3 regions of the Brevibacillus sp. LEMMJ03 genome follow, and region 3 is predicted to be linked to each of the others. Evidence: predicted binding sites of a transcription regulator. Region 3 holds the regulator's gene; each other region holds the start of a gene.

Region 1 (3,262 bases), on a different contig from region 3:
GGGCCGAGCGCTTCCGTGTAGACGATGCCGTGGTAGCTCGGGTCGGGCGTGGTCAGGCCGGGAAACTTGCCGCTGCTCCAGTCGAACTTGCCGGAGTCGACGATGATGCCGCCGATGGCCGTGCCGTGTCCGCCGATGAACTTGGTGGTGGAGTGAACGACGATGTCCGCTCCGTGGTCAAACGGACGGCAGAGGATCGGAGTGGCAAAGGTGTTGTCCACGATCAGCGGAATTCCGTGTTCGTGGCCAATCGCGGCAATCGCCTCGATGTCGGCCACGTCCATGCGCGGATTGCCGATCGTCTCGAGGAACAGCGCTTTTGTCTTTTCGTTGATTTTGGAGCGGAAATGGTCCGGGTTGGATTGGTCGACGAAGTGAACGGTGATGCCGAGCCGCGGCAGCGTGTGGTAGAAGAGGTTGTAGGTGCCGCCGTACAGGCTGTTGGAGGCGACAATTTCGTCGCCGGCCTGGGCGATGTTGAGGATGGAAAAGGCGATCGCCGCCTGCCCGGAGGAAGTGGCCAGCGCCCCGACACCGCCTTCCAGCAGGGCGACCCGCTGTTCAAACACGTCCTGGGTCGGGTTCATGATGCGCGTGTAGATGTTGCCCGTCTCTTTCAGCCCGAACAGGTTGGCGGCGTGCTCCGTATCGCGAAACACGTACGAGGTCGTCTGGTAAATCGGCACGGCGCGCGCTCCCGTCACCGGATCGGGCGACTGTCCTCCGTGCAGAGCGATGGTTTCCGGCTTCCACTGGCGTTGGTCCGACATGGGCATCTCTCCCTCTTTCCTGGATAAAGGATGGATAACAAACGAAGCCTTCTTCCGGAGAGAAAGAAGGCTTCGGTCATTCCCGATCAAGCGGCCGTTTCATCTCTCAGAATCCGGGATTCTGCAGGAATTGGCACCATGCAAGCAGGCTTGTTTGCCGGTTGCCGGGCTTCATCGGGCCTGTCCCTCCGCCGCTCTTGATGAAATCGTGGAAATTTTGCAAATTGTGCTTATCTGGTATTATAGGGGGACAGCCGGATTCGGTCAATACAAATTTCCGAGTAAGTCAGGGGGAATTATCATGATTGCTGTTTTCTTGCGTCCACACGATTTGGCCTATGCGGAGCGCATGTTTGCGCTGGTTTCCGATCCGGCCGTCAGCGGCGCGCTCAGCCTGCAGGACCAGTCGGTCGAGGATACGAAGCGGTTCATCCGGCACATTACGGAAGAGGAGCGGGCAGGAAGAGCCGTCAGCCGGGTCGTTTTCAATGAAAAGGAGGAGTTGATCGGCGTCACCACGCTGATGTTCATCGACAGGGAGCGGCGGCGCTGTCACATCGGCAGTTGGCTGGGCCGGGCGTACTGGGGGAAAGGGTACAACCAGCTCGCCAAGGAAGCGATTTTGTCCATCGCGTTTGGCGAGCTGGACCTGGACATCGTCTTCGCCGGGGCGCGGACGACCAACATCCGCTCGCAAAAAGCGCAGGAGAAGCTGCCCTACGTCACGCTCCACGTGGAAAACGAGTATCCCGAGGAGCACGCCGCTCTGGAGCAGCGGCAGCAGCAGCCCTGTGTGCTGCACGCCTTCAAGCGGGACGATTTTCTCCGGTATCTGGCGGAAAAGGAACGGGCGGCCAGGGGAGAAGCGGTCCGTGACTAATCCGTACACGGCGGGCTGAGGCGGGCCGGTCCCGCTCCCATCGGGGCCGGCTTGAAGCAGGAACCGCAGCGCCCCCCGTCACAATTGCGTAACCGTTTCGCCCTCTCTCGTTCACAACTTTTCGGCCGGGGCAGCCCTATAATAGGGGTGATTGTGATAAAAATCACATATTCACTGTGAAAATGTTGTTTCGGGGAGGGGAGACATCGATGGAACTGGACAATACCATGCTGGCCAGGATCCTGACCTCGTTGACGCTGGGGTTTCACATCATTTTTGCCGCTTTGGGCGTCGGCATTCCCGTGATGATCTCGATCGCGGAGTGGCTGGGCATCCGCCGCAATGACCCGATGTACACGCTGATGGCCCGCCGCTGGGTCAAAGGCTTTACGGTCACCGTGGCGGTAGGCGTGGTCACCGGCACCTGTATCAGCCTGCAACTCAGCCTGCTCTGGCCCAGCTTTATGAAAATCGCCGGGGAAGCGATTGCCCTGCCGCTGTTTCTGGAAACTTTCGCCTTTTTCTTCGAAGCGATCTTTCTCGGCATCTACCTGTACACCTGGGATCGCTTTGCCAACCCGTATGTCCACTGGTTTTTCTCCATTCCGGTCGTGATCGGTTCGACCGCTTCCGCTTTTTTCATCATGACGGTGAACGCGTTCATGAACGCGCCCCAGGGCTTTACCCTGCAAAACGGCGCCATCGTCGACATTCAGCCGCTGGTGGCGATGTTCAACCCGGCCACGCCGACCAAGGCAGGCCACATGATCCTCTCGTCGTACGCCGCCTCCGCCTTTGTACTGGCCGCCATCGCCGCCTGGAAGCTGCTGAAAGGGAGCAGGCACGAATACTACCGGAAGGCGCTCACCTTCACCATCGGCCTGGCGCTGCTCTTCTCCTTCGGCACCGCCCTGTGGGGGGACCTGGCCGGCAAGTACCTGGCCGAATACCAGCCGGCCAAGCTGGCGGCGGCCGAGTGGCACTTTGAGACCAGGCCGCGGGCGGAACTGGTCGTCGGCGGCGTGCTGGACCCGGAGACGCTGGAAGTGAAAAACGCCCTGAAACTGCCGTACGTGCTCAGCATTTTGGCGACCGGTTCGCCAAACGGCACGGTCACCGGTCTCGACCAGATTCCGCGCGAGCTGTGGCCGCCGCTCTTCATCCACTACCTGTTTGACGGGATGGTGGCGATCGGGGTGTACATGCTGATCGTCCCGCTTCTCTACTTTGCCGTCCGCCGCTGGAAAAAAGGGGAGGTTCCGCGCCTGCTGCTGCGCGCGATCGTCTTGGGGGCGCCGCTGGCGTTTCTGGCGATCGAACTGGGCTGGATCTTTTCCGAAATCGGCCGGCAGCCGTGGATTCTCGTCGGCTACATGAAGACGCAGCACGCCGCCACCACCGCCGACAACGTCGGGCAGATGCTGGTCCTGTTCGGCCTCCTGTACGCGTTTTTGGCCGTGGTTTGCACGCTGGTGCTCAGACGGATGTTCGCAAACAAGCCGGTCGAGGCGGAATGGAAGTAACGGAAGGAGGGGATCGACATGACATTGGAAACGCTGGCGATTACCGTGCTGTGGACGTTTCTCTACGGCTACCTCATCGTGGCCTCCAT
Region 2 (3,262 bases), on a different contig from region 3:
CGTCTGCCTGGAGGCGGCGGCGATGAAGCTATAGAGAAAGAATCCGGTGACGGCAGACCTTTCAAGCCATGGAAAGAAAAGCGTGCACCATGGGTTTGCGAAAGAGACCGATACGGTTTCGTCGGACATCCCCGCATAACATGGTGCACGGTCATGACATTCCATGCCGTACAGCGGAAGTTATTTCGCCAGCATGTCAGCCAAATCTTCTTGCGGGTCCCCAATTACCTTGAGATGAAACGTGTTTTGCAGGAAGTGTACTACACCTGGGGTTAAAAATTCCGGAACCTTCGGACCAATCCGTATGTCCGTGATTCCTAAGCTGAACAATCCCAGCAAAATGGCAATCGCTTTCTGCTCGAACCAGGACAGTACAATGCTGACCGGCAGCTCGTTGATGTCACAGTGGAGAGCGTCCGCCAACGCGCGCGCAATTTTTACCGTGGAGATGGAGTTGTTGCATTGCCCCAGATCAATATACCGTGGGATGCCTGTATTTCCTACGGTTCCAAAATCAATATCGTTAAAACGAAATTTCCCGCAGGAGGTGGTTAAAATGACCGTATCATTTGGAAGCGACGCAGCCAACTCCCGATAGTAATTTCCACCCTTTCCAGGGGCATCACAACCGGCGATCACAAAAAACCTCCGAATCTTGCCTTCGTGTACGGCCGAAATCAGTTCCGGCGCCAGACCGATCACGGTTTCGTGGTGATAGCCGGTGACCAGTTTCTGATCCGAGTCGATATGTGCCGCTGGCAGTTGCAACGCTTTTTCGATGATCGGAGTAAAATCGTTATGTTCAATTTTCGTAACGCCTTCCAGTCCTGCTACTTCATAGGAGAAGAATCGGTCCGAGTAGGTTCCCTTAATCGGCATCACACAATTGGTTGTCGCCAATATGGCCCCAGGGAATTCTTCAAACAGTTTTCGCTGATCGTACCAGGCCTTTCCGATGTTTCCCTTTAAATGAGGATATTTTCGTAATGCAGGATATCCGTGGGCAGGCAGCATCTCCGAGTGCGTATAAACATTGATTCCTTTGCCTTCTGTTTGTTTCAGCAATTCTTCCAGGGCAAGCAGGTTATGACCGGTGACGACAATACATTTTCCTTCGATTTTATTTTGCGTGACCGTAATAGGCTGAGGGATGCCAAATCGTTCCGTATGTGCACGGTCCAGCAGTTCCATCACTTTTATCGCTGCCGACCCAACTTTCATCGCCATGTCAACATGTTCCTGGAAATGAAAATTTACATTTGTCAAAGTGAAGTACAGGGCTTCATGGGTAATCGCATCCACTTCGGGGTCCGTATACCCCAACTCCCTTGCATGTGTTGCATAAGCAGCGATTCCTTTGAGGGCAAATACAATCGTATCTTGGATGCTGGCCAGATCTTCATTTTTCCCGCATACGCCGACTACTTTGCAGCCGCCAGTCGCTGTTTGCTCGCATTGATAACAAAACATGGATACGTCCTCCTTCTCCTGTTCAATGTGGGATGTGTGTGAGCCATCCCTGTGTCTGTTTCCATTATGCGTAAAAAGCGTTTGTTCAGATGTGACGAGCATCACACTTTGTGATTCATTTCACAAACATGACAAAATTTCACGATACCGCCGTGCGGGCGAACTGACGTCGTACAGAAACCATCCCCGCAGCGGAGGGATGGTGCTGCCTCGCGAACGCTCGCTTTTGTTGTTTTTTTGTCAAGGTTTATAGCCCGGTTGAGTCATTTACGAACAGGCCGGGGAGCGCTATGTTGATGGTGTGTTCGGAAAGAAGCAAGACGAAGGGGGGAGAAATCTGTTCGGTAGAAGGAATACCCGCACCATGGCCCGCATGCTGTTGGCCGCAGGAATCGCCGGACTCACGGTCGGGGCCGTTTTTTTCGACCGGGTCAGTGCCGCATCGGTCTCCTTGCAGGAGAGGATCGACCAGGCTCAACCGGGAGCAGTCGTCACCGTTCCGGCAGGAAAATACCGGGGGCCCATTCGCATTACCAAACCGATCGTGCTGCAGGCAGAGGGGGCCGTGGAGATTGCCAGTGATGGAAGCAGCCCTGTTCTGTCGATTCTGTCCGATCATGCCGTCGTCCGGGGAATGAAAATCGTAGACAACCGAATCAATGCCGCAGAAGCGTCCGTGGTCATGAGGGGGAACCACAACATTGTGGAAGACCTTGTGATCGAAACGATGGGAACAGGGGTGCAGCTTCGTGATGCCAGCAACAATACGCTGCGCGGTATCCGCGTGATCGGTCTGGTAACGGACCCGGGCAAGGAACAGGAAGGCCTCCACAACCACGGCCAACACGCGCACCAACTGTCGGGAGCAGCCGGTACAAATCCGGATGTTACGGCCAAAAAGGGAAACGGCTTCGACTTGAATCACTCTCATCACAACCGGATCGTCTCCAACCGGATCAGCAACATGTTTGACGGCATCTATGCGGAAAACAGCAACTTCAACCACATGGAGCAAAATTTCGTGGAGAACTCCCGATACGGTTATCATTTCATGGGTACGTCCTCCACGAAGCTGCTCGGCAACACAGGAAGCGCCAACGTGACGGGCACGATGCTCATGGAATCGGATGGCGCTGTCGTGCAGCATAATCGTTTTGTCAAACAAAGGGAAAATCCGAACGCCCAGGGGATTCTTCTTTTCGACGTAACGGGATCGCGAATCGAGGGAAATCGCATCGAGGGAAACCGTGTGGGCTTGTACATGGAACGGTCCAAAGGGAACCGTCTGGAAGGTAACGAATTCACGCTGAACTTTGTCGGGATGCAGCTCAAACAAGCCTCAGGGAATGTGGTGACGGCCAACCATTTTGTGTCCAATGTCATCCAGGCACAGGCGCAGGACAGCACAGCCAACACGTTGGAGGGAAACTACTGGGACGACATGCAGGGCATTGATCTGGATGCAGACGGCCGCAGCAATATTCCCTATGAGCTCAACCCGTTTTTCCTGGCGTTGACCGAAGCGGTATCGCCCTATCAGATCTTTTTCCAGGCACCCGGTCTTGTGTTTTTGGAGGGGCTTTTTACCGCAGGGACAGACGCGTCCATTCGGGACGGGGCACCATTGCTGTCTCCGGTTATGGCGCAAGAGGACGAACAGCGGGCGGGTCAGCAGACGGCCATGGGCGTACTCAGTGTGCTGCTGATGAGCGGAAGCTGTTTGATCATGTATGGAGGAGTGAGACGAAAATGAAATCTCGGGTGTGGACGATTGGCGCAATGATGATGACCC
Region 3 (3,262 bases):
CTGCTTGGGCCGGACGTACATGTCCTTCCCCTCCTGTCCCGTTTTTTCCTTAACCTATGTGAGGCGGGAAGGTTTTAGAACGGTACGGAAAACTTGCTAAACATACCCCCCGGCGTCCCGGCCATACTACAGATACACCCCGAGGAGGTGAGCGCGTGAAACCGTCGCAACGATCGACATCTCCTGACGTGCTAGGGTATCTGCTGCAGGAATACCGCGTCTCCTGGGCAGCGTTGTCGTCGCCGCTGAGAACCTTGACCCACTCGCCCACACTGGAGTTCCGCCACGCCCCGCTTACGGACGTGTGGCAAAAATGAGCGCGGCATGGCGTCCAAACAAAACTTCCTCTACCTACACCTACGCTCCCCTTCTCCTGTCATTTGCCCTGACAGGAGCCTTTTACCGTTTCAGCGTTTGGAACACGCGGTTCGCTTCAAAAATCACGCGCTCTTCGTCCACGGTCAACAGCTCGCGGTTGCGCATCAGGAACCGGCCGGCCACGATCGTGTCGGTCACGTCCCGTCCGTTGGCCGCATACACCACGTGGGAGACCGGGTTGTGAGCGGGATGGAAATGGGCCTGATGGCTGTCCAGGACGATCAGGTCCGCCTGCTTGCCGGTTTCGATCGAACCCAGCTCATCCGGCTGGAACACGCCGTCCGCCCCGTAGCGGGTCGCCATGCGCAGCGCTTCTTCCGCCGGAACGGCCACGGGGTCGTAACCCACTCCCTTGTGCAGAATGGCGGCCAGCTTCAGTTCTTCAAACAGGTTCAGATTGTTGTTGCTGGCGGTGCTGTCCGTTCCCAGCGAAACGCTGATTCCTTTCGCCAGCATTTGGGGAACCGGCGCCACGCCGCTGGCCAGCTTCAGGTTGCTCACCACGTTGTGGGAGACTTTCACTTGATATTTTGCCAATACGTCCATTTCTTCATCCGTCAGATGAACGGCATGTGCTACCAGCGTCGGACGGCGGAACACGCCCAGTTTTTCCAGGTGGGCGACCGGACGAAGGCCGTAATCCCGCTCGTTTTGGCCCACTTCCCACTTTGTTTCCGACATGTGGATGTGGATCGGCAGGGAAAGCTCTTCCGCCCGTTCCACAATTTGCGTGATAAATTCCGGCGGGCAGGTGTACGGCGCATGAGGCGCAAGCATCGTGGTGATGCGGCCGTCCGCCTGATTGTGCCAGTTTTTGGCAAAAGTGGTAGCCTCCCGCAGTTTGGCCGCCCGCTCTTCCTCCGAGCAGAGGCCGATCATGCCGCGGCACAGCCGGGCGCGCATTCCGGTCGCTTCCACCGCTTTGGCCACTTCGTCCATGTGGTCGTACATGTCGACGAAGGTCGTCGTTCCCGTGCGGATCATCTCAATCAGCGACAGGTATGTGCCCCATTTCACATGGTCGGCGGTAAACTGCGCTTCCAGCGGCCACATTTTGTCTTCGAGCCACTGCTGCAGCGGCAGGTCGTCGGAGTATCCGCGCAAGAGCGACATGCCCGCATGGCCGTGCGTGTTGATCAGGCCCGGCAGGAGGTAGTTGCCCTTCAGGTCGATCACCTCGTCGTAGCCGGACACGTCCGCAGGCGTGGGGCCGACGTACGTAATCGCGCTGCCGGCAAACGCGACGGCTCCGTCGTGGATCACCTCGTTCTGGTCGTTTACGGTGATCACGGTGGCGTGAGTCAAGATCGTCTGTTTCATCGTTCCACTCCGTTCTTACGTTAAATAATAGGCGAGACTTTGCAGGCTGGACGTCACATCCGCATAGTGGATGCGCACCTCTTTCTCCGTCCGGATGGTCGTCGGCGCGAAGTTGAGGATGCCTTCGATCCCCGCCTCGATCAAGAGATCGGCCACCGATTGGGCGGCGGCAGCCGGGACCGTGATGATCGCCAGGCGAATGTGCCGATCCTTCACTGTCTGCTTCAGCTCTTCCAGCGGCTGGATCGTGATCCCCGCAATCTGCTTGCCCTGCTTGGCCGGATCGCTGTCAAAAATCGCCGCGATCCGCATCTGATCCTTCAGGAACGCGTTGTAGTTGCTGATCGCGTGGCCGAGATGGCCGGCGCCGACGAGCGCGACGCGAATTTCCTGATCCAGTTTGAGAATCTGGCGGATTTTTTCCACCAGGTAGTTGACGTCATAGCCGATGCCTTTCTTGCCGAAATCGCCGAACGCGGCTAAGTCTTTGCGGATTTGGGCGGGGTTGACGTCCAGATTTTTGCCCATCTGCTGGGAGGATACCGTCGTCACGCCCACTTGCTGCAAATAACTCAGGTAGCGCAGATAAATCGGCAAACGGCGAACGACCGCTTCCGAAATCTTTTCACTTTTGGCCACGTACGGTCCTTCCTCCTTACTTTTTTCGCTTGACGACACGGTAATCCCTGCCGTTGGACAGGATCGCGATCGTGCCGTGCTGGCTGGTGATGTAGGTCTCCGCCCACGATTCGCCCAGGCGTTCCAGCACTTCCTCCTGGCTGTCTTTCATCTCGTTTCGGGACTTGCCGGTCAGAATCACCGCCACCTGCGGGTCCACCTTGGTGAGAAACGGCTGGGAAGAGGCCTGGTTTCTCCCCTGGTCGGCCACTTTCAGCACTTCCGCCTTCAACTGGCCGCCGTGCTTCTCCAGCAGGCGCTCTTCCGCCTTTTCATTGACGGCGCTGGCAAAGAGAAAGCGAAGCTGGCCGTGCCGCAGCCGGAACACCAGGGAATTGTCCTGCGGAGACAAAAACAGCGGTTCGCTGGGATGAAGCACGTCCAACACAACGTCGTTGTCCAGTCTGATCGCGTCGCCGTCCGCGACGGGCAGCAGCTTTTTGTCCCCTTTGAGCGGGACGAGCCTGCGAATCGACGGCTCGATCAGACGGGGCAGAATGACCGTATCCACCGGCATCCGGTCGCTGAGAAAGGCGAAGCCCCCCGCTTGTTCCGGCTGATCGTTGGTCACGACAACATAGTCCAGACGCGTCAGCTTTCGCTCGGACAGCATGCCGAACAAGACGGGCCAGTCTTCCGCGCTTCCCGTGTCGACCAGCATGGTTTTTCCGCCCGGCAGTCGGATCAGCGTGCTCTCGCCATGCGGCAGGGCGAGAAAGTGGATCACCAGCCCGACAAATTCGCGTTCGTCGTCGCTGGCGAAGGGGTCCTCCACCTTTACCACTCCCTGCAAATGGCTGTCGATCGAGCAGCCGGCAAACAGCACGACGCACAGCAGCAGCAGCCAAGCCCTACGCGTATTCCCCAGCATTTATTCTATCACCTA

Evidence for each region. Region 3 encodes Rex, which represses fermentation and respiration genes when NADH is low (regulators of the CRP and FNR family bind a similar motif). Its sites were predicted from a motif close to TTGTGAAATATTTCACAA; they were not measured.
Region 1: a site for Rex is predicted at 1,802-1,819, ahead of FOI68_RS19245 (cytochrome ubiquinol oxidase subunit I). Genes of this name have one in related genera too.
Region 2: a site for Rex is predicted at 1,579-1,596, ahead of hcp (hydroxylamine reductase). Genes of this name have one in related genera too.

What each region holds. Positions count from the first base shown of each region.
Region 1 covers NZ_VKJN01000019.1:30,584-33,845, forward strand. The annotation lists gene FOI68_RS19235 (homocysteine synthase) at 1-770, opposite strand, end outside; SAM riboswitch class I at 867-977, opposite strand; gene FOI68_RS19240 (GNAT family N-acetyltransferase) at 1,072-1,650, shown strand; gene FOI68_RS19245 (cytochrome ubiquinol oxidase subunit I) at 1,860-3,173, shown strand; gene FOI68_RS19250 (cytochrome d ubiquinol oxidase subunit II) at 3,192-3,262, shown strand, end outside.
Region 2 covers NZ_VKJN01000004.1:18,745-22,006, forward strand. The annotation lists gene hcp (hydroxylamine reductase) at 181-1,470, opposite strand; gene FOI68_RS06550 (right-handed parallel beta-helix repeat-containing protein) at 1,835-3,223, shown strand; gene FOI68_RS06555 (nitrous oxide reductase accessory protein NosL) at 3,220-3,262, shown strand, end outside.
Region 3 covers NZ_VKJN01000001.1:433,566-436,827, reverse strand. The annotation lists gene FOI68_RS02170 (hypothetical protein) at 1-21, opposite strand, end outside; gene FOI68_RS23235 (hypothetical protein) at 156-317, shown strand; gene FOI68_RS02165 (amidohydrolase) at 400-1,698, opposite strand; gene FOI68_RS02160 (redox-sensing transcriptional repressor Rex) at 1,714-2,337, opposite strand; gene FOI68_RS02155 (ComEC/Rec2 family competence protein) at 2,354-3,247, opposite strand.